3 regions of the Microbacterium sp. NPDC056234 genome follow, and region 2 is predicted to be linked to each of the others. Evidence: predicted binding sites of a transcription regulator. Region 2 holds the regulator's gene; each other region holds the start of a gene.
What was found. Region 2 encodes HrcA, which represses chaperone genes, less so after heat shock. Its sites were predicted from a motif close to TTNGCACTCGNNNNNNNCGAGTGCNAA; they were not measured.
Positions count from the first base shown of each region.

Region 1: groES (co-chaperone GroES) is a predicted target of HrcA. The motif match lies at 5,191-5,217, and genes of this name have one in related genera.
Region 3: groL (chaperonin GroEL) is a predicted target of HrcA. The motif match lies at 5,625-5,651, and genes of this name have one in related genera.

Region 1 covers NZ_JBHJTE010000003.1:963-8,262, reverse strand. Annotated here, with positions in the region: gene rimI (ribosomal protein S18-alanine N-acetyltransferase) at 1-42, shown strand, start outside; gene tsaD (tRNA (adenosine(37)-N6)-threonylcarbamoyltransferase complex transferase subunit TsaD) at 39-1,112, shown strand; gene ACFCYE_RS09420 (hypothetical protein) at 1,109-1,561, shown strand; gene ACFCYE_RS09415 (hypothetical protein) at 1,566-1,715, shown strand; gene ACFCYE_RS09410 (hypothetical protein) at 1,729-2,841, shown strand; gene ACFCYE_RS09405 (hypothetical protein) at 2,838-3,926, shown strand; gene ACFCYE_RS09400 (SAM-dependent methyltransferase) at 3,933-5,144, opposite strand; gene groES (co-chaperone GroES) at 5,304-5,600, shown strand; gene rarD (EamA family transporter RarD) at 5,785-6,672, shown strand; gene ACFCYE_RS09385 (ABC transporter substrate-binding protein) at 6,806-7,300, shown strand, end outside.
Region 2 covers NZ_JBHJTE010000002.1:698,493-705,792, reverse strand. Annotated here, with positions in the region: gene lepA (translation elongation factor 4) at 1-670, shown strand, start outside; gene ACFCYE_RS09335 (hypothetical protein) at 673-957, shown strand; gene ACFCYE_RS09330 (DUF1990 family protein) at 968-1,621, shown strand; gene hemW (radical SAM family heme chaperone HemW) at 1,621-2,856, shown strand; gene hrcA (heat-inducible transcriptional repressor HrcA) at 2,985-4,013, shown strand; gene dnaJ (molecular chaperone DnaJ) at 4,016-5,128, shown strand; gene ACFCYE_RS09310 (16S rRNA (uracil(1498)-N(3))-methyltransferase) at 5,132-5,860, shown strand; gene ACFCYE_RS09305 (HIT domain-containing protein) at 5,943-6,290, shown strand; gene ACFCYE_RS09300 (PhoH family protein) at 6,337-7,300, shown strand, end outside.
Region 3 covers NZ_JBHJTE010000005.1:255,889-263,188, reverse strand. Annotated here, with positions in the region: gene ACFCYE_RS15095 (DsbA family protein) at 1-158, shown strand, start outside; tRNA gene ACFCYE_RS15090 (tRNA-Thr) at 243-315, shown strand; gene ACFCYE_RS15085 (aldo/keto reductase) at 360-1,346, shown strand; gene ACFCYE_RS15080 (MmcQ/YjbR family DNA-binding protein) at 1,334-1,729, opposite strand; gene ACFCYE_RS15075 (SOS response-associated peptidase family protein) at 1,729-2,385, opposite strand; gene ACFCYE_RS15070 (DMT family transporter) at 2,440-3,381, shown strand; gene ACFCYE_RS15065 (nitroreductase family protein) at 3,401-3,946, opposite strand; gene msrB (peptide-methionine (R)-S-oxide reductase MsrB) at 3,943-4,362, opposite strand; gene ACFCYE_RS15055 (DUF3263 domain-containing protein) at 4,646-4,903, shown strand; gene ACFCYE_RS15050 (LytR C-terminal domain-containing protein) at 4,972-5,529, shown strand; gene groL (chaperonin GroEL) at 5,688-7,300, shown strand, end outside.

The DNA.
Region 1 (7,300 bases), on a different contig from region 2:
GGATCGGGCGACACGCAGGCGGCGAAGGAGTCCACGGCATGAGCGAGCCCCTTGTCCTCGGGATCGAGACGAGCTGCGACGAGACCGGTATCGGCATCGTCCGCGGCCGTACCCTGCTGTCGAACACGATCGCCTCGAGCATGGATGCGCATGCGCGCTACGGCGGCGTCGTGCCCGAGGTCGCGGCACGAGCGCACCTCGAGGCGCTGCAGCCGTCGATCGAGGCGGCGCTCGCCGAGGCGCAGGTGCGCCTGGAAGACCTGGATGCCGTTGCGGTCACCTCAGGCCCAGGACTCGCCGGCGCGCTCATGGTCGGAGTCGGCGCGGCGAAGGGCCTCGCGGTCTCGCTCGACAAGCCCCTGTACGCCGTCAATCACCTCGTCGGGCACATCGCCGCCGACATCCTGACCCCGGATGCCGAGCCGCTGGAGTATCCGACGATCGCGCTGCTCGTGTCCGGCGGCCACACGTCGCTGCTGCACGTGCGCGATCTGACCACGGACGTCGAACTGCTTGGCGAGACGATGGACGACGCAGCGGGCGAGGCCTTCGACAAGGTCGCGCGTCTGCTGGCGCTCCCGTATCCCGGCGGACCGGAGATCGATCGGGCGGCCGTGGACGGCGACCCGAAGGCGATCCGCTTCCCGCGGGGGCTGTCCCGAGCATCCGATATGGCGAAGCATCGGTACGACTTCTCGTTCTCCGGGTTGAAGACCGCGGTGGCAAGGTGGGTGGAGCGCTGCGAGGCGGAGGGGACTCCGGTTCCCGTGGCGGATGTCGCGGCGAGCTTCCGCGAAGCGGTCGTCGACGTGCTCGTGACGAAGGCGCTCGCCGCCTGTCAGGATCTGGGCGTGCCGCGTCTGCTGCTCGGCGGAGGCGTCATCGCCAATCGACGCCTGCGCGAGGTCGCACTGGAGCGCGCGGAGGCCGCCGATGTCACCGTGCGCATCCCGCCGCTGTCGCTGTGCACGGACAACGGCGCCATGGTCGCGGCCCTCGCCGCCGAGCTGATCTCGTCCGGCCGCCGCCCCTCCACCCTCGCGTTCGGAGCGGATTCGACCCTGCCGGTGACCGAGATCCAGGTCGCCGAGCGCGCGGAGGTCGCGGCGTGAGCGGGCAGTCGGGAGAACCGCGCCTGGAGGGCGCCGGCCCCGACGTCGAGAAACCCGCCGGTGCCGCACGGCTGCCAGGGGCGCGGCGCGAGGGGTACACGAAGCTGCCGACCGGCCCGGTGGGCATCGAGCCGGTCGTGGTCAGCGGCCCGGATCCGGATGCCGTCGGATCCTGGGCGCCGAGCATCACCGAGCCGATCGAGCAGGACAACTCGCGACTCGCCCCATGGGCGCTGCTGGCTGCGATCGTCGCGCTGGTCGCTTCGTTCTTCGTCGGCTGGGGAATTCCCGTCGCCATCGTCGCGGTGGTCGCCGCGATCATGTCCTTGCGGCGGCCCTTGGAGAGCAAGGCCGTCGCGGTCTGGGCGCTCGTCCTGGGGGGCATCGCAACTCTGTACAGCGCCGGCTGGCTGATCTGGGCGGCGATGCAGCCGGGAATCTTCGGGTAGTCGGATGCTGTCGCCGGGGGAGGCCGCAGAGGACGGCGAGGTCACAGGAGCCGCGTATCTGACGATCACCGAGACCATCGGCGGCATGACCGATGTCGACGTCGATGTCGAACGCGGCGCGATCGTGGATGGCGCGGCAGGCGACGCCGGCTGACGGGGGACCGATGATGACGGACAGCATTGACGACGGCGAGCTGCGGGACCTGCGCGCCAAGGCGTACGGTCCGGGCGGCGAGCTCACGGATGCCGAGGCCCGGCGTCTCGACGAGTTGCAGGGGTCGGCGCGCCGGGCCGCCGCTGAGAGCTCGGTGACGGCCGCGGCAGAACCCGTTCCGGATCGCCACGGCGATGGCATCCCCCCGCAGCCGGTGGATGCCGCTGAGGTCCGGACGCCGGACGGCGAGCCCGGAACCGAGCCGGAATCAGGTGTCGCCGGGCCCGACGCTCGGCCGCAGCCCGCCGGGCTCCGCGGCCTCCTGAAGCGCCGGTGGTTTCCGGTTGCGGCCGTCGGCGTCGCGCTGCTGGTCGGGGTCGGGATCGGGTTCGTCGCGTTCGGCCAGGACATCGTGCGTTCGATCGCCCTGTCGCTCTCGGTCGGGGCCGAGCAGGTGGAGCTGGAGGCCGATGGGGATTACGATCCGGGATCGATCACGCCGATCGGACAGTCGCACGGGGTGACGATCTGGCATGCGACACGACAGGACGGAGAGGACCGGTGCGTCGTCCTCACGATCGGCGACCGGGTCGAGCGGACATGCATCCCGAGCTCGCAGTTCGGTGAGCAGGGTGCCGGCCTGTACGCCTCGATGAATCTGCCTGCCGACGATGCCGGCGACGCGAGCGGGCTCAACGTGAGCGTGGGTCAGGACATCGGCGGCGACCTCGTGGTGATCGCGAACGTCTGGACACCGGAGATGTGGGATTGGCGGTCGCAGTACACCGAGGACGAGCTCGCGATCATCGATCGGATCGAACGGGCGACGGGCATCGGCGGTGAAGGCCTGCAGATCGTCGGATACGACGACGACCGGCCCATCTGGTTGGAGTACACCGGTACGGGGAAATGCGTCATCGTCGCGGTGGTGGACGGCGTCGAGCGCGCCTGCACTCAGCACGCGGACGAGGACGTGACTCTGGAGATCGCGGACGCGGACCGCGGCGTCGCGCGCTATCACGTGGCGATTTCGAGCTCGCGGGGGCCGACGCTCACGATCGAGCGGGTGCCGGCGCAGGGGATCGATGTCTCGATCGACGACACGACGGAAGACGTCGAGCCGTGACGGAAGCGGAGGCCGCAGAACTCGATGAGCTGCGGGCGAAGGCGTACGGGCCGAATGGTGCACTGACGGATGCCCAGGCGCAGCGGCTGCAGGAACTGCAGGACGCGGCACGAGGGTTCTCTCCGGCCGGTGGTCTCCCGGAGGACACCGACCCGGGACGGGAGGCGCTCGAAGCCGGTGATGCCGGCGCAGCCGAATCAGCCGAGACCGGGCACCGTCAGGCCGCGTCCGACGTCGTCGCGACGGCGCGGCGTCGGCTGCGCAGCCGGCTCGTCCCCGTCGCGGTCGTCGCGCTCGCGGTCCTCGTCGGGGTCGGCGCCGGCTGGGCGCTGGCGGCCGGAACGCGGGCGTCCTCGATCGAGCTGACCGCCCAGCAGCAGGACTGGCAGGATTCGATCGCTGCGACGGGCGACTACGACGACGGCTCGCTCAGGGCACTCGCGGTCGATGCCGGTACGCAGATCGGCGGCGACGTGAGTCCCGTCGCCTGGGCTGCGACGAGGGAGCACGGCGCGGAGCGGTGCCTCATCGTCGGCGACGAGGCAGGCAGCGCAGCGACCTGCGCGACGGAATACGTCGCCCGGAGAGACTCGATGGCCGTGTCCTATCCGCGCGCCGACGACGAGAGCGGCCATGTCACGATCACGACGGCCCTGGCGATCGTGACACCGGACGGCGAAATGGCCGGTCGATTGACGACCCACTGGCTCATCCGCGAGGAGGTGGGGCGCGTATCCGAGGATGTCGTCGCGCGGGACTCCGCTGTGATCGCGAAGAACTTCGCTGCGGACGCTCTGGAGATGATCGGAGCGTTCGAGGCCTACCCGGTCTGGCTCGCGTCGGTCGCCGGTGGACAGAGCTGCCTCATCTACATCGGCGAGATCGGTATCCCTCTCGAGACGTGCGCTCCGACCCGCGGCCTGGCGGATCAGCCGTTGAGGCTCAGCATCATTTCGCACGATGCGGGCGAGCCCGATGGGGCGGGGGAGCAGACCACGTTCGAGCTCACCTTCACGGATGAGATGTCGTCGCGCCAGCTCCTGATCACCCGGACGCCGGAGGATGAGATCCAGCCGGTCGGCTGATCCGCGTCACACGCGGTCGGCCAGCACCGCCATCCGCTGGGTGCCGATGCGCGCGAGCAGCAGTGTCGCGCTCTGGGACCCGCTCAGCTTCAGCTTCCTGCGGAAGGCCGCAGGGTCGATGTCCATACCGCGCTTCTTGATCTCCAGCGTTCCGATGTCGGCACGGCGCAGCGCGGCGTTGATCGCCTTGATGTTCACGGGCATCGACTCGCGCACCCGGAAAGACTGCACGAACGGACTCGTCACCGCGGCATCGCCGGTCAGGTAGGCGATGTGCTCGTCCAGCATCCCGGCGTCCAGGCTCCGGGCGACGTCCCCGATCAGGCGGGCGCGGATCACCGCGCCGTCCGGCTCGTGCACGAAGGCGCCGAGCGGACGGACCTCGGCGTCCTCGGCATCCGCACCGGCGGTCAGTTCGTGCGACTCGTCGCCGCGGATGACGAGCGCGGCGCGGCGGACGCCGTCGCGCGCGAGCGCGCCGCTCCAGAGCACGAGCTCGACCACGCTGCCGTCCGCGCTGACCCATTGCGCCTCGGCATCCTCGGGGAGAGCCTCGCGATCGTGTCCTGGGCCGAGCTTGATTCCGGTCGGGATGCGGGCGGCGACGTCGAAGGCCCAATCGAGTGACGGGGAGTAGCCGGATGCCGTGACGCGCCGCGTCTCGCGGTGGCCCGAGGTGCGACGCGCCGGATCCATCCAGATCGCCGTGGGGCCCGCGTCCGGGCGCGCGGCGAGAACGGTGCCGAGAGCATCCTCGGCCGTGCCGTGCGACACGGAGGCATCCTCTCCGAACGCCGCCAGGTTGTATGCGGCGATCGCCGCCGTGACCTCGTCCGCGTCGACGGCGGTCACCGACAGACCCGCGCCCGCGAAAGCGAGGGCATCGCCGCCGATGCCGCAGCCCAGATCAGCGACGTGCTGGATTCCCGCGGCCCGCATCCGGCCGGCGTGCCGCGCCGCGACGCCCAATCGCGTCGCCTGCTCCAGACCCGCCTGCGTGAACAGCATCCGGTCGGCGAACGGGCCGAACTTCGCCGCGGCCTTCGTGCGCAGCCTGGCCTGACCGACGACGGCGGAGACCAGCTCGGGGGAGTGGCCGGCAGCGCGCAGTCGCGAGACGACCCTCGCGACATCGGTCGTGGAATCGATGCTCCCGACGTCGTCGAGCAGACGCAGTCCGTCCGGGGTGAGCAGGGCGGCGAGCTCGGTCATCTCCACCGGTTCAGCCTACGCGGCATGCGTTCGCCCACCGCGATACGCCTCACTGGCACTCGCATTGCGTGAGTGCCAGCCGACGTCCTACACTGGCATTAGCACTCTCGGGTTGAGAGTGCGAACGAGTCTTTCGTGTCAGCGTCAAGAAAGAAGAGGTAGACCGTGTCGGTTTCCATCAAGCCGCTCGAGGACCGCATCGTCATCAAGCAGGTCGAGGCCGAGCAGACCACCGCGAGTGGACTGGTCATCCCCGACACCGCCAAGGAGAAGCCCCAGGAGGGCGAGGTCGTGGCCGTTGGCCCCGGCCGCATCGATGACAACGGCAACCGTGTTCCGCTCGACGTCGCCGTCGGCGACCGCGTGCTCTACAGCAAGTACGGCGGCACCGAGGTGAAGTTCGGCGCAGACGAGTTCCTCGTCCTGTCGGCTCGCGACGTCCTCGCGGTCGTCGTGCGCTGATCTCAGCGACCATCGCTTCGAGGGCCCGGATGCATCACGCATCCGGGCCCTCGTGCATCCCCGGCCAGGGGTGACCCGTTTCCTGCCAACGTCACGGCCCATGGCATCCGGCGTCCGAGCCCGGTCGTAGGGTTGATCAGTGACCACGAAGACCCCGCCACGGAGCGAACAGACGACGGGCGTGATGTACGCCCTCGGCGCGTATCTGCTCTGGGGCGTCCTGCCGCTGTACTTCCTCCTGCTGGCGCCGACCGGCCCCTGGGAGATCGTCGCCTGGCGGGTGCTGTTCTCGCTCGTGTTCTGCCTCCTCCTGCTCGCGATCACGCGAGGCTGGCAGCGGATCCTGGCGATCGTCCGCCAACCGCGGCTCCTCGGTCTCACGGCCCTCGCCGGCGTGCTCATCTACGTCAATTGGCAAGCGTTCCTGATCGGCACGCTGGACGACAAGGTCGTCGAGACGGCGCTGGGCTACTTCATCAATCCGATCACCACCGTGCTGCTGGGCGTCTTCATCCTGCACGAGCGCATGCGCCGGCTGCAGTGGGTCGCCGTGGGCATCGCGGCTCTCGCCGTGATCGTGATCATCGTCGCCTACGGCTCGGTTCCGTGGATCGCACTCACCCTCACGCTCTCGTTCGGCTTCTACGGGCTCATCAAGAAGAAGATCGGACCGTCGGTGGATGCCGTCAGCGGACTGACCCTCGAATCCTTCTGGCTCGTCCCCATCGCCGTCATCCAGCTCGTCGCGGTCGGGATGACCACGGGCATCACGATCGGCAACCACGGGGTCTGGCACACGGTGCTGCTGTGCTTCGCCGGTGTCGCCACGGCCGTGCCGCTCCTGTTGTTCGCATCCGGCGCTCGACGCATCAACCTCACCGTCATCGGGATGATCCAGTTCATCACCCCGATCATGCAGTTCCTCATCGGCGTCGTCATCCTCCACGAGCCGATGCCGACCGAGCGCTGGATCGGATTCATCCTGGTCTGGGTGGCCGTCGCAGTGTTCGTCGTCGACCTCATCCTCGCTGCACGACGCCACCGGCGCGTCCCATCCGCGGAGCTGATCTGACCGCGCCGGTGGCGCCGTCACCAACGCGAAACAAGATCGTTAGCGCACCGATACCTGCCGGTATCGGGCCCGGTCGTAGGGTTAGACCACCCGAACGTGGTACCGCCACGTCCGCTGTTGTCGAAGGAGCAATATGAACGGTTTGCAGGGTTCGCGCCCCAAGCTGCTGGCAGGAATCGCACTGCTGGGAGCCACGGCGCTGGTCATCGCGGGGTGCAGCACGCCCACGCCCGCACCCGAGTCGTCCGAAGCGGCGAACGAGCGGCCCGAGAACGTAGATCTGTCGCTGACGCTGGGCTCGCTCCTGCCCGCGACGGGAACGCTGGCCTTCCTCGGCGCCCCCATGGAGGCGGGCGTCCAGCTCGCCGTCGCTCAGATCAACGAGGCGGACGCCGGCATCCAGGTCGAGCTGGTCAGTGAAGACGAGGGCGACCTCGACAACAAGGCCTACGAGACCTCGATCACCAACCTCCAGAGCGCCGGAATCAACGCCATGGTCGGTGCCGCATCCTCGAGCGTGACGAAGCTGATCCTGGACGGCAACGCCGGCGCAGGCATCCTCACCGTCTCGCCGTCGAACACGTCGCCGGACTTCTCCGGCATCAACGACCTGTACTTCCGCACCGCG
Region 2 (7,300 bases):
GACCGTGGTCGTGACGAACCCGAGCGAGTACCCCGACGGGCGCATCGGGTCGGTGTCCGAGCCGATGGTCAAGGCGGCGATCCTGCTGCCGAAGGACTACGTGGGCACGGTTATGGAACTCTGCCAGTCGCGCCGCGGCACCCTGCTCGGCATGGAGTACTTCTCCGAGGAGCGCGTCGAGCTGCGGTACAACATGCCGCTGGGCGAGATCGTGTTCGACTTCTTCGACCAGCTGAAGTCCAAGACTCAGGGATACGCCTCGCTGGACTACGAGCCCTCCGGCCAGCAGGAAGCCGACCTCGTCAAGGTCGACATCCTGCTGCAGGGCGAGAAGGTCGACGCGTTCAGCTCGATCGTGCATCGCGAGAAGGCCTACGCGTACGGCACGATGATGGCCGAACGACTGCGCAAGCTCATCCCTCGCCAGCAGTTCGAAGTTCCGATCCAGGCCGCGATCGGTGCCCGCATCATCGCTCGCGAGACCATCCGCGCCATCCGCAAGGACGTGCTCGCCAAGTGCTACGGCGGTGACATCACCCGCAAGCGCAAGCTCCTCGAGAAGCAGAAGGAGGGCAAGAAGCGCATGAAGATGGTCGGTCGTGTCGAGGTCCCTCAGGAGGCGTTCATCGCTGCGCTCTCCGGTGACGTCGAGGGCAAGGACAAGAAGTAGGGATGCCGTTGCCGCCGTACCCGCGCGGGATCACGCGGCATCCGGTGGTCGATGTCCCGAAGGGACTCCGTCTCGATGAGCGCTCGGTCCGTGTTCCCGCACGCGCCGATGCTCGCGTCGCGGAGCTGTCCCGCGGGTCGGACCTCGAGCGGCGAGCCGGATTCGAGACGCCGTCCGGCGCGGTCGCCTCCGTGCTGCGCGCAGTGCAGCGTTCGACGCGCCGTCGTCACGTGCAGATCGCGAAGGATGCCGTGCGTCGCCAGGACCCTCTCAGCCAGGATGGGTAGGCTGGAGATCATGCGGCGCGGTACCTTCCGAGACGACACGGTGGACTATGCGGCCGTGGGGGCGACGCACGCCCCCGACCTCATGCAGTATCCGCCGGAGCACAGCATCCCTGCGGAGCAGTCCTGGCGGATCGGCAGCGGACTCGAGCGATTTCGAACGGCGGGTGATGCCCTGCTCTCGTGGACGGCGCAGCGCGCGGCCGGTCTCTCGGTCGAGGACGTGCGCCCGGCATCCGGACCCTCGTACGCCGGCGTCAGCTTCGATGCCGAGGGCAACGCCATCGCTCCGAGCCGTCGCGACATCGAGCAGCGCTTCGACTCCGAAGGCCTGCCTTACGCGGGGGCCGGTATGACGGTGCACCTGCGCGGACGCGTGGCCGGCATGCGGGCCGACGCCGAGCTGCGAGTGATCTCTGTCACGGAGGAAGCCAGGCGGGTCGGTTTCGTGCTCGGCACCGTCGGCGGTTCCGTCGTCCGCGGCGAAGAGTCCTTCGATGTGGAGTGGCGCGAGGACAACGACGAGGTGTGGTTCACGGTCCGCGCGTTCGATGCACCGAACGGCCTGCTCTATCGCACACTGCCCGCGCTGGTGAAGCGGCGTCGTCGAGAGCTGTTCGCACGTTACCTGCGAGCGATCTCGCCACTGTACGCGACGCCGCTCTGATGGCAGGACCCCTTCCGGTCGGTGACCCGGCCCCGGTGGACGGACGCCTGCCATCCGACCTGCCGATCGAGCCGGGGACGCCCTTCTCGGCGTACCTGCACGTGCCGTTCTGTCGGGTGCGCTGCGGGTACTGCGACTTCAACACCTACACCTCCAGCGAATTGCGCGGTGCCAAGCAGGAGGACTACGCCTCGACGCTGATCACCGAGATCGCGCTCGCGCGCGGCGTGCTCGCCGATGCGGGCGCGCTGCGTCCGATGGACACGGTCTTCTTCGGCGGGGGCACACCGACACTGCTGCCCGCAGGCGACCTGGCCCGGATGCTGACGGCGGCGACGGACGCGTTCGGCTTGCGCGATGGGGCAGAGGTGACGGTCGAGGCCAACCCGGACACCGTGACGCCCGGGGTGGCGCAGACGCTGGCCGATGCCGGGGTGACGCGACTGTCGATCGGCATGCAGTCCGCGGTGCCGCACGTACTCGCGGCGCTGGACCGCACTCACGAGCCGTCGAATGTGCGAACGGCGGTCGATGCCGCGCGCGAGGCCGGGCTGGCCGTGAGCGTCGATCTCATCTACGGAGCACCGGGGGAGTCGCTGTCCGACTGGGAGACGTCGCTGGATGCCGCGCTCGCGCTGGAACCGGACCACATCTCGGCTTACGCCCTGATCATCGAGGACGGCACGAAGCTCGCGCGCCAGATCCGCCGCGGCGAGGTGCCCACCCCGGACGACGACCTGCAGGCCGACATGTACGAATCAGCGGATCAGCGTCTCGCGGAGGCCGGGTTCGAGTGGTACGAGGTGAGCAACTGGTCCCGCCCTTCGAGCGGCTCAGGGGCTGCGGAGAATCGCTCCCGCCACAACCTCGCGTACTGGCGAGGCACGGACTGGTGGGGCTTCGGGCCCGGCGCGCACAGTCACATCGCGGGCCTGCGGTGGTGGAACGTCAAGCATCCGGCGGCGTACGCCCAGCGACTCGCCGGTGGCGAGTCGCCGGCTGCCGGCACCGAGCGCCCGGATGACGAATCCCGGATGCTCGAACGGGTACTGCTGCTGAGTCGGATCCGCGACGGTCTCGCCATCGCGGACCTTCCGGAGCCGAAGCGAGCCCGCGTCGCCGGACTGATCGCGGATGGGCTCGTGGAGCCTGGCGCGGCGCTGAGAGGCCGCGTGCAGCTGACGTTGAAGGGCCGTCTGCTCGCCGACGCCGTCGTGCGAGAACTCACCGACTGAGCGGCAGTGGATGCGGGGGCGCGCGTCCGCCCCTCGGGATCCGTTGCCGAAGATGAGCGCGGCTGAGGCCGACCGGCGGGTAGAATTGGCACTCTGAAGCGGTGAGTGCCAGCGGGAGGGAGAAGGTCATGGTCAGCGAACGCGGTCTGCAGGTCCTTCGCGCGATCGTGCAGGACTACGTCGCCACGCACGAGCCGGTGGGCAGCAAGTCGATCGTCGATCGCTACTCGTTCGGAGTCTCGGCCGCGACCATCCGCAACGACATGGCGCTGCTCGAGGACGAAGAGCTGATCACCGCGCCGCACACATCGTCCGGCCGGGTGCCGACGGACAAGGGCTATCGCGTCTTCGTTGACCATCTCGCGCAGCTGCGACCGCTCTCGACGGCGCAGCGCAGCGCGATCGAGATGTTCCTCGCGGACCCCGCCGACCTTGACGACCTCATGGCGCGCACCGTTCGCGTGCTCACGCAGCTCACCGGTCAGGTCGCGCTGGCGCAGTACCCGTCATTCGCGCGCGCGCACCTCACGCACCTCGAGCTCGTCGCGCTCGCACCGAACCGCCTGCTCGTCGTGCTCGTGACCGATGCCGGTGGCGTCTCCCAGCGCATCGCCGCGCTGCCGGTCGACCTGGACGAGGCCGAGGTCGCGGTCCTGCGCGCCCGACTGTCCGCATCGATCACCGGGCGGGCGGTGAGCGAGGCTCGCGAACTCGTCGGCGGTCTCGCTGCGACGGTGAGGCCCGGCAGGTCGGACATCGCGCAGAGCGTGCTCGCCGGCGTCATCGCCGAAGAGCTCGACGAGTTCCGCCAGGAGAAGCTCGTGATGGCGGGCGCAGCGACACTTGCCCGTCGCGAACAGGACTTCCGCGGCAGCATCCACCCGCTTCTCGAAGCGATCGAGGAGCAGGTGACGCTGCTGCGGCTGATGAGCGAGATGGTGACCGACGAGCACGGGCTCGCGGCCAGCATCGGCACGGAGAACGAGCCGTTCGGGCTGGGTGAGGCCTCCATCGTGGCCAGCAACTACGCCACCCCCGGTGGGATGGCGCGCGTCGGCGTGATGGGTCCGACCCGGATGGATTATCCGAGCAATCTGGCAGCAGCGCGGGCCGTGGCCCGCTACCTGTCCCGGTTGCTCGACGAAGACGAGAGGTGACTGTGGCGGACCACTATGAGGTCCTCGGGGTGGCGCGCGACGCCTCCCAGGACGAGATCAAGAAGGCATACCGGCGACTGGCGCGGCAGCTGCACCCGGATGTGAATCCCGGTGACGACGCATCAGAGCGGTTCAAGCTCGTCACGCACGCATACGACGTGCTCAGTGACGAGGAATCGCGACGCCGTTACGACATGGGCGGCGACGAGAACGGCGGGTTCGGAGCCGGCGGATTCGGCGGCTTCGGGGACATCTTCGAGACGTTCTTCGGCGCGGCGGGCGGTGGTCGCAGTGCGCGACCGCGATCGCGGAGGGAGCGCGGTCAGGACGCCCTGGTGCGCGTCAACCTCGACCTCGGCGACGTCGTGTTCGGCGCTCATCGTGACATCGAGGTCGACACTGCGGTGCTCTGCGAGACATGTCACGGCTCCTGCTGTCAGGAGGGCACCTCGCCGGTGACCTGCGACATCTGCGGCGGCTCCGGTCACGTGCAGCGCCAGGTGCGCAGCCTCCTCGGCAACGTCGTCACGTCCCAGCCCTGCGGAACCTGCGAGGGCTACGGCACGACGATCCCGTATCCGTGCGCGACCTGCGGCGGCCAGGGGCGCGTCCGGTCGCGTCGTACCGTGTCGCTCGACATCCCGGCCGGCGTCGAGACGGGTCTGCGTCTGCAGCTTCCCGGCTCCGGGGAGGTCGGCAAGGCCGGCGGTCCGAACGGTGATCTGTACGTCGAGGTGACCGTCGCATCGCATCCGACGTTCAGCCGCGAAGGCGACGATGTGCTGGCGACGCTCGAAGTCGCGATGACGGACGCCATCCTCGGTACCGAGACCACCATCGAGGGCCTCGACGGCCCTGTCGAGCTGGAGGTCCGACCCGGTGTCCAGTCGGGTGACGTGCTGACGATCAAGGGCCGCGGCATCACGCCGTTGCGAGGCACGCAGCGCGGCGACCTGCGCGTCGGCGTGCAGGTGCTCACGCCGACCAAGCTGGATTCCGCGCAGCGTCGGCTGATCGAGGACTTCGCGAAGAAGGCCAAGGCTCCGGAGCCCCAGCTCGCGCAGTTCCAGCAGGGTCTGTTCTCGAAGCTCCGCGACCGTTTCCGCGGGCACTGATCCATGGCGCTGCATTTCGTCGTCGAGTCCGCATCGAATGCGGGTGAGGGCAGCATCGTCTCACTCGCGGGAGCCGAGGCGAAGCATGCCGCGGTCGTCCGCCGTGTCCGAGTCGGTGAGACGATCACGATCGGTGACGGCGCAGGGGTCTGGCTCGAAGGGACCGCCGTCGATGTGTCCGCGTCCCGCGTGGACGTGCAGGTGACGCGCCGGATCGCCGTCGAGCCCCCGGCGCCACGACTCGTGCTCGTCCAGGCCCTCGCGAAAGGCGATCGGGACGAACTCGCGGTGCAGGCGTCCTGCGAGCTCGGGGTGGATGAGATCGTGCCGTGGCAGGCGGCCCGGAGCATCTCCCGCTGGGAAGGCCCCAAGGCGGCGAAGGGCCGCGAGCGCTGGGCATCGATCGTCCGCGAGGCGGCGAAGCAGGCGCATCGCGCCTGGATCCCAGAGGTGACGGCGGTCCTCTCGACCGCGCAACTCGCGCAGCGGGCCGCCGATCAGCGCGTCCTCGTGCTCGATCCGACCGCAGACGCTCGGTTGTCGGCGATCGAGCCGGATGGACGCGACCTCGTCCTCGTGGTCGGCCCGGAGGGCGGGATCGCTCCCGACGAGCTCGAGCGTCTGTCATCGGCGGGCGCTGAGCGCGTCCGTCTCGGCGACACCGTGCTGCGCACGTCGACCGCAGGCCCCGCGGCAGTCGCCATCCTGTCGGCGAAGCTCGGGCGCTGGTGACTCACGCACCTGCCAGACGAACGAGCCCGTGAGGCAGAACACCGCCAGGCCGCGGACGCCCGCCCCTGACTAGACTGGACGCATGACGGACCCCTCGATCTTCACGCGCATCCTCACCGGGGACATCCCCGGTGAGCTCCTGCTCGACACCGAGCGGGTGTTCGCGATCCGGGACATCAATCCGCAGGCCCCGTTGCACGCCCTCGTGATCCCGAAGACCGAGCAGTACCGTGACGTCACCGAACTCGCAGCCGGCGACCCAGCGCTGCTCGCCGAGATCGTCGCGGCCGCGAAGGCCATCGCCGACGAGCATGCCAATGGCGAGTACCGGCTGATCTTCAACAACGGCGCGAGCGCCGCCCAGTCGGTCTTCCACGTCCACGCGCACGTGCTCGGCAACCTCGAAGAAGGCGATCTCGTTGGCTTCTGACGATTCGAACAGCGCCACCGAACGCATCTACGCCGACGGCGTCGCCATGGTGCAGCTGCTCGGCCCGCAGGATCGACTGCTCCGGATGCTCGAGAAGGAGCACCCCGACGTGCAGGTGCTCGTGCGCGGCAACGAGATCACCCTGACCGGCGACGCGGCCCGAGTGGCCGAAGCCAAGTCCCTCGTGGAGGAACTGCTCACCATGACCAGACAAGGACATGACCTCGCCCCGAGCGACGTCACCAGTTCCGCTCGTATGCTCCGGCAGGAGGGGGGACCGCGCCCGAGCGAGGTGCTGGGCGAAGCGATCCTGTCCACGCGGGGCAAGGTCATTCGCCCGAAGACGCTGGGCCAGAAGGAGTACGTCGACGCGATCGAGGAGAACACGATCGTCTTCGGCATCGGCCCTGCCGGTACCGGCAAGACCTACCTCGCGATGGCCAAGGCCGTCCAGGCGCTGCAGCGCAAAGAGGTCACGCGCATCATCCTCACGCGCCCGGCCGTCGAAGCGGGGGAGCGCCTCGGGTTCCTGCCTGGGACGCTGACGGACAAGATCGACCCCTATCTCCGCCCGCTCTACGATGCGCTCAACGAGATGATGGACCCGGAGATCGTTCCGCGCCTGATGGCCACCGGGACGATCGAGGTCGCACCGCTCGCCTACATGCGAGGCCGCACGCTCAACGACTCGTTCGTCGTGCTCGACGAGGCGCAGAACACCACGCCGGAGCAGATGAAGATGTTCCTGACCCGCCTCGGATTCGGGACGCGGATGGTCGTCACCGGTGACATCACCCAGGTCGACCTTCCGCAGGGCGCCTCCGGATTGCGCTTGGTCACGCGGGTGCTCAAGGACATCGACGACATCCACTTCTCCCGGCTCACCAGCGCCGACGTCGTCCGCCACTCGCTGGTCGGCCGCATCGTCGACGCCTACAGCGAGTACGACGAGCAGCGCACCGCAGCCAAGTTCGAGCGCGATCAGGCGCACGAGTTCGCGAACCGCGCCG
Region 3 (7,300 bases), on a different contig from region 2:
GATCGCTCAACGACCCGGCCGAGTTCTCGCAGTTCGTGCTCACCGTCTCCAGCGATGCCTATTACGAGGCGGCCGAGACGGCGACACCGACCCCTGCGCCGTCGGAGACCGCGGTCACGACCGAGACACCGGCTGTGACCGAGACTCCCGCCGAGTGACGTCCCGCTGACATCCCGCTGACCGGTCGTGAGCCGGTCGGTGCGGTGCCATAGACTCTTTCCAGCGGCGCCCCGGCGCCCTACGCCGACTTAGCTCAGCTGGTAGAGCACCTGTCTTGTAAACAGGATGTCGCGGGTTCGAGTCCCGCAGTCGGCTCCGTTTCGCCCTTCGCCCCCAGCCACCGTGCCAGGATGGCTCGCATGGACTACACGCATCTCGGACGCACCGGCACGCAGGTCTCGCGCATCATCCTCGGGACGATGAACTTCGGCGATCGCACCTCGGAAGAGGATTCCTTCGCGATCATGGATCGTGCTCTCGAATTGGGCGTGAACTTCTTCGACACTGCGAACGCGTACGGCGGCAGCGGCGGACGCGGCGCGACCGAGGAGATCATCGGACGCTGGTTCGCGGCGCGTCCCGGCGTGCGGGACGACATCGTGCTGGCCACGAAGGTGCACTCGCCGATGGTGGCACCGACCGACGACGGCGATGTCGTCAACGCCCGCGGCGCGTCGGCCTGGCAGACGCGCCGCGAAGCGATCGGCTCACTGCGCCGGCTGCAGACCGACCGCATCGATCTCTATCAGTTCCACCACATCGACCGTCACATCCCCTGGGAGGAGATGTGGCAGGCGATGGAGCTCCTCGTCTCTCGGGGCGAGGTCGTGTACACCGGCAGCTCGAACTTCGCAGCGTGGAACATCGCGCAGGCGAACGAGATCGCGAAGCAACGGCATTTCCTCGGCCTGGTGAGCGAGCAGTCGCTCTACAACCTCGCTCATCGCACCATCGAGCTCGAAGTCATCCCCGCAGCCCGCGAATACGGTCTCGGCATCCTGCCGTGGTCGCCGCTCAGCGGCGGGCTCCTCAGCGGCGGATCCTCCGATGCGAACGCTCGCTCCAACACCGGCCGTGCCGCCCAGACCCGCGCCGAGCACCAGGACCAGGTCGAGGCGTACGAGCGCTTCGCACAGGAGCGAGGATGGAAGCCCGCCGCGCTGGGGCTCGCGTGGTTGCTGCACCAGCCCGGCGTGACAGGGCCCATCATCGGCCCGCGCACCGTCGCGCAGCTGGAGTCGGCTGTCACCGCTCTCGACATCGAGCTCAGCGCGGACGACCTGCACGCGCTGGACGAGATCTTCCCCGGCCCGGGCGGGCAGGCACCGGAGGCCTACGCCTGGTGAGGTGAGGAGACCCCGAACATGTTCGGGTCGACCGGACGCTGCGCACGCGGAAGCTTCTCGACGACGAGTAGATAGGACTCCGTCACGAGCTCCTCGATCAGCCCTGGTTCGATCGACGGACCAGGAGTCACCGAGATCCAGTGCCTCTTGTTCATGTGATAGCCCGGGGCGACGTCGGCGAAGGCGGCGCACAGTGCTTCGGCGTCTTCGGGATGCGACTTCACGGTCACCATGGCGCGGCCGGAGTGGTGCGTCTGCAGCATGAAGACCTTGCCCCGCACTTTGAACACGTCCCACTCCGGGCCGAAGGGGTGCTCGAGTCCGGCGCCGGGCAGTTCGTCGGCACGTGCCGTCGCTGCTTTCAGCAGGGTTTCGTCATCCATCAGAACAGTTTCTCGTCGACGCCCTTGTCGTTGCTGCGCGGTGTCGCGACGACCCGTTGGTCCAGGGATGCCGCGGCCGCCAGCGCCTCGTCGATCACCTCCCGTCCGCCTTCGGCCTGCAGCCATTCGCGCGCGTAGTCGGTGGGGATGAGCACCGGCATCCGATCGTGGATTCCGGCCAGGTGCTCGGGCGCCGGGCGCATGACGATCGAGAAGCACGTGAACCGTTCGCCGTCGGCTGTCCGCCCCCGCTGCGTCACCGCGGCCATGCCGAACAGTGCGCCGCCGTCGAGACCGAACTCGTGCCACACCCGGTCGGGCTTGCGCAGTTCGAACCAGCCGGTGGCCGGGACGATCGCCCGTGCGCGCGCCTTGCCCGGTTGATCCTGCAGTCGCTCGGATCGCGTGTTGATCGAGGGGAACTTCGCCGGCTCGCCATTCACGAGGAACCCCCACCACGCGGGCTCGAGCGTGGCCTGGCCGTCCTGCGGCACGACGATGGGATTGAGGTTGCGCAGATTCTTGCCGGTCGGGCGGAGCGTCTCGCCGGCATTGCGTTCGGCCCACTCCCGCAGGCCGTCGAGGATGTCGGCATCCGCCTCGGCCAGCAGCTCGGCGTCGGTGAATCGAGGATCGAGTCCATAGCTCGCGCACATGTCGCAAGGGTATCCCCGGGCACGGACATCCGGGCGTTCGGGTAGCGTGACGGAGTGACCCGTATCCGCCAGCTGCCCGCGTTCGCAGGGATCGGCGGTGCCGTGTCGATCGGTGCGATGACCGCGGTCCAGGCCCGTATCAACGGCGTCCTCGGCGTCCGCCTCGACAGCGGCGTCACTGCGGGCCTCGTCTCGTTCGGATCCGGTCTTCTGCTGCTGGTCGTACTGGTCGCGGTGGTGCCCTCCGGGAGATCCGGGATGGCGCGCCTGTGGCGCGGGATCCGGTCCCGCAGCATTCCGCCGTGGATGCTGCTGGGCGGAGCGTGCGGGGCACTGACCGTGACGACGCAGGGCCTGACCGCCGCCGTCCTCGGGGTGTCCCTGTTCACGGTCGGCGTCGTGGCGGGGCAGACGCTGCACGGTCTGATCCTCGACCGGATCGGTTTCGGGCCTGCGGGTGTCGTCGCCGTGACGATGGGACGCGTCGCCGGGGGCGCACTGGCGCTCCTCGCCGTGGTGATCTCGCTCGGCGGCGGAGTGCTGGAGTCCGCACCGTTGTGGATGCTGATCCTGCCCTTCGCCGCAGGCATCGGCATCGCCTGGCAGCAGGCGGCGAACGGACGCCTCGCGCAGACGGTCGAATCGCCCGTGATCGCAACGACCATGAGTTTCATCGCCGGCACGATCGTGCTCGCGATCGGGGCCGGTATCAGTGCGCTCGTGAGTGGACCGCCGAACCCGCTGCCGGCCGAACCGTGGATGTACCTCGGCGGTCTGCTCGGTGTCGTCTACATCTTCCTCGGAGCGGCGCTCGTCGCCCGGACCGGCGTCCTGCTGCTGGGGCTCGGATCCGTACTCGGGCAGCTCGTGACCGCCGTGATCATCGATGCGGTCTGGCCGGCCGAAGCCGGACCCGCGCTCTGGCAGACCATCGCGATGGTGGCTGTGGCCGTGGCCAGCGTCCTCGCCGCGCTGGCACGTCCCCGCCGACGCTGAGTGAAGCAGTCGACAGGGACTACTGCTTCTTCTTCTGCGGCATCCTCGTCAGCAGAGCGCGAGCGTCGACCGGCTTGCGGCGGCCGGGCTTCTTCGCCGGCTTGCCCCCGACGTAGAGCCAGCCGAGCAGCTCCTCATTCTTCTTGAGTCCGTGCGCCTTCGCGACGGCCTTCGAACGGGTGTAGTGGCCCGTGCGCCACAGCACGCCCCAGCCGGCTTCATCGAGAAGCAGGCTCAGCGTGTGGGCGACACCGGAGGCCACGGCCTCCTGCTCCCAGCGCGGAACCTTCTCGCTCGCGCGATAGCTCGCGACCACGGCGATCAGGAGCGGAGCGCGCAGCGGCTTCGACGACGGGTGCTTGTCGCCTTCCGCCTTCGCGATCGCCTTGCCGAGCGCCTCGCGGTCAGCGCCGCGCAGCTCGATGAGCCGCCAAGGGCGCAGTGACGAATGATCTGCGACCCGTCCTGCTGCCGCGACGAGCGGCAGCAGCTCCGCACGAGTCGGAGCCTGCTCGGTGACCTTCGACCAGGACTGACGCGCACGGACGGCGTCGAGTGCACTCACGACTGCGGAGCTTCCGGCACCTCGGGAGTGAAGTTGAGCGCCAGCGAGTTCATGCAGTAGCGGTCGCCGGTCGGCGTGCCGAACCCGTCCGGGAACACATGCCCGAGGTGCGACCCGCAGCTCGCGCAGCGCACTTCCGTGCGCACCATGCCGAGCGTGGTGTCCTCGATGAGCTCGACCGCGTCGGGGCGGACCGACTCGTAGAAGCTGGGCCAACCGCAGCCGGAGTCGAACTTCGTGCCGCTCTTGAACAGCTCCGCACCGCACGCGCCACAGGTGTACAGCCCCGCGCGTTCCTCGTCGAGCAGTTCGCCCGTCCAGGCGCGCTCGGTCGCCGCCTGACGCAGCACCGCGTACTGCTGGTCGCCGAGTTCGGCACGCCATTCGGCGTCGGACTTGTTCACGCTGTAGGACATGAGGACCTCCTGAGTCGATGCTCTGTCTATTCTCGCGCGCCCGAGCGCCTGTCGGCGCGCGCTGGCTGGGAACTCGCACGGTGTGTGGCTGATCGTGGGGTCCTCTCGCGCGCTCGAGCGCCTGTCGGCGCGCGCTGGCTGGGAACTCGCACGGTGTGTGGCTGATCGTGGGGTCCTCTCGCGCGCCCGAGCGCCTGTCGGCGCGCGCTGGCTGGGAACTGGCTGTTCTGGAGAGCCGGGAGTGGCTTCCGGGGATCGGGCACCCGCGGCGTAGGCTTCTGCCATGCTCGGAGACCTGACGGACCGCGACCGCGCGATCCTCGCGTTGGAGGTCTCCTGGCCGCGGCACAGCGGTGCGAAGGAAGAGGCGATCCGCGCGCAGCTCGGGATGAGCCCGGCGCGCTACTACCAACTCCTCTGGCGACTCATCGACACCGAGCAGGCTCTCGAGCACGACCCGCTGCTGGTGCGTCGACTGCGCCGGATCCGAGACTCCCGCGGAGTGCAGCGCAACGTGCGCATGCCGGGCTTCGTCGGCTGAGAACCGCGCGCAGGGCATCCTGAACGTCCCTGATGAGGATGCCGAGATGCATGCCCTAGCATCGAGGGGTGTCCAAGCCCGCTCGTGATCGTTTCGACGATGTCCCCCGCACGTCCGGACGCGTAGGTGCTCACCGCGCCGAGAATCCAGGCAGCAATGGCTGGATGCTCCTGCTGTGGTCCGTCGTCGCCGCACTCGTCCTGCTCGTCGTCGGGATCTTCGTCTCCCTCGTCGTCATGGGGCGCATCGCGCTCTTCCCCTCGGACCAGGAGAGCGTCGCGCCGGCGCCGGAGGAGACCGGGATCGTCGACACCTCGTACTCGGTCATGATCCTGAACGCCACGCCGGACGACGGCCTGGACGATCAGATGCGCGACGAGCTGATCACTGCGGGGTACAACCCCGAGCTCGTCTTCGCGACCGACAGCGACGCTGACGACTTCGCGGACACCACCGTCTACTACGTGGACGACGCGGATGCGGATGCCGCGCTCGGCCTCGCCGGTCTCATCGGTGGGGCGCTCGTCGAGCAGAGCAACGCCTATGCGTCGATGAACACCACCGCTCAGGCGCAGTTGACGATCGTGATCGGGCTCGACCGCACGGCCGAAGCTCCGGCGGAGTAGACCCGCTCCTACACCGTGGCAGGCATCGCGAGGCTGCTGTTTCTCCCTGCGCGTACGCGGCTTGCACTCGATGGGGTCGAGTGCCAGAATGGGCGTTAGCACTCGATCACTCTGAGTGCTAAACCGAACGTAAACGTCCAGGAGGGACGACAAAACTCATGGCAAAGATCATCGCTTTCGATGAGGAGGCCCGTCGCGGTCTCGAGCGCGGCCTGAACATCCTCGCCGACGCTGTCAAGGTGACCCTCGGCCCGCGCGGTCGCAACGTCGTACTCGAGAAGAAGTGGGGCGCACCCACGATCACGAACGACGGCGTCTCGATCGCCAAGGAGATCGAGCTGGACGACCCGTACGAGAAGATCGGCGCGGAGCTCGTCAAGGAGGTCGCCAAGAAGACCGATGACGTCGCGGGTGATGGAACCACCACCGCGACCGTCCTCGCTCAGGCTCTGGTCCGCGAAGGGCTGCGCAACGTCGCGGCCGGCGCTGACCCGATCTCGCTGAAGAAGGGCATCGAGAAGGCTGTCACGGCCATCACCGAGGAGCTCCTCTCCAGCGCCAAGGAGATCGAGTCCAAGGAGGAGATCGCGGCCACGGCATCCATCTCCGCCGCTGACGCCTCGATCGGCGAGCTGATCGCCGAGGCGATCGACAAGGTCGGCAAGGAGGGCGTCGTCACCGTCGAGGAGTCGCAGACCTTCGGCACCGAGCTCGAGCTCACCGAGGGCATGCGCTTCGACAAGGGCTACATCAACCCGTACTTCGTCACGGACCCCGACCGCCAGGAGGCGGTGTTCGAGGAGCCCTACATCCTCATCGCCAACTCGAAGATCTCCAACATCAAGGACCTTCTGCCGGTCGTCGACAAGGTGATCCAGGACGGCAAGGAACTCGTCATCATCGCCGAGGACGTCGAGGGCGAGGCTCTCGCTACTCTCGTGCTCAACAAGATCCGCGGCATCTTCAAGTCGGCTGCCGTCAAGGCTCCCGGCTTCGGCGACCGCCGCAAGGCGCAGCTGCAGGACATCGCGATCCTCACCGGTGGTCAGGTCATCACCGAAGAGGTCGGCCTCAAGCTCGAGAACACCACGCTCGACCTGCTCGGCCGTGCGCGCAAGGTCATCATCACCAAGGATGAGACCACCATCATCGAGGGCGCCGGCGAGGCTGACGCGATCGAGGGTCGCGTGACCCAGATCCGTCGCGAGATCGACAACACCGACAGCGACTACGACCGCGAGAAGCTCCAGGAGCGCCTCGCGAAGCTGGCCGGTGGCGTCGCCGTCATCAAGGCGGGCGCTGCGACCGAGGTCGAGCTCAAGGAGCGCAAGCACCGCATCGAGGACGCCGTCCGCAACGCGAAGGCTGCTGTGGAAGAGGGCATCGTCCCCGGCGGTGGCGTCGCGCTCATCCAGGCGGGCACCAAGGCACTCGACGCTCTGGAGCTCGACGGCGACGAGGCGACCGGTGCGAACATCGTTCGTGTCGCGATCTCGGCTCCGCTGAAGCAGATCGCCCTCAACGCCGGCCTCGAGCCGGGTGTCGTCGCGGCGAAGGTCGCGGAGCTCCCGAGCGGCCAGGGCCTCAACGCGGCCACGGGCGAGTACGTCGAGATGTTCGCAGCGGGCATCATCGACCCGGCCAAGGTGACGCGTTCGGCTCTGCAGAACGCGGCGTCGATCGCCGGTCTGTTCCTCACCACCGAGGTCGTCGTCGCCGACAAGCCCGAGAAGAACCCGGCTCCGGCCGGCGACCCCACGGGTGGCATGGA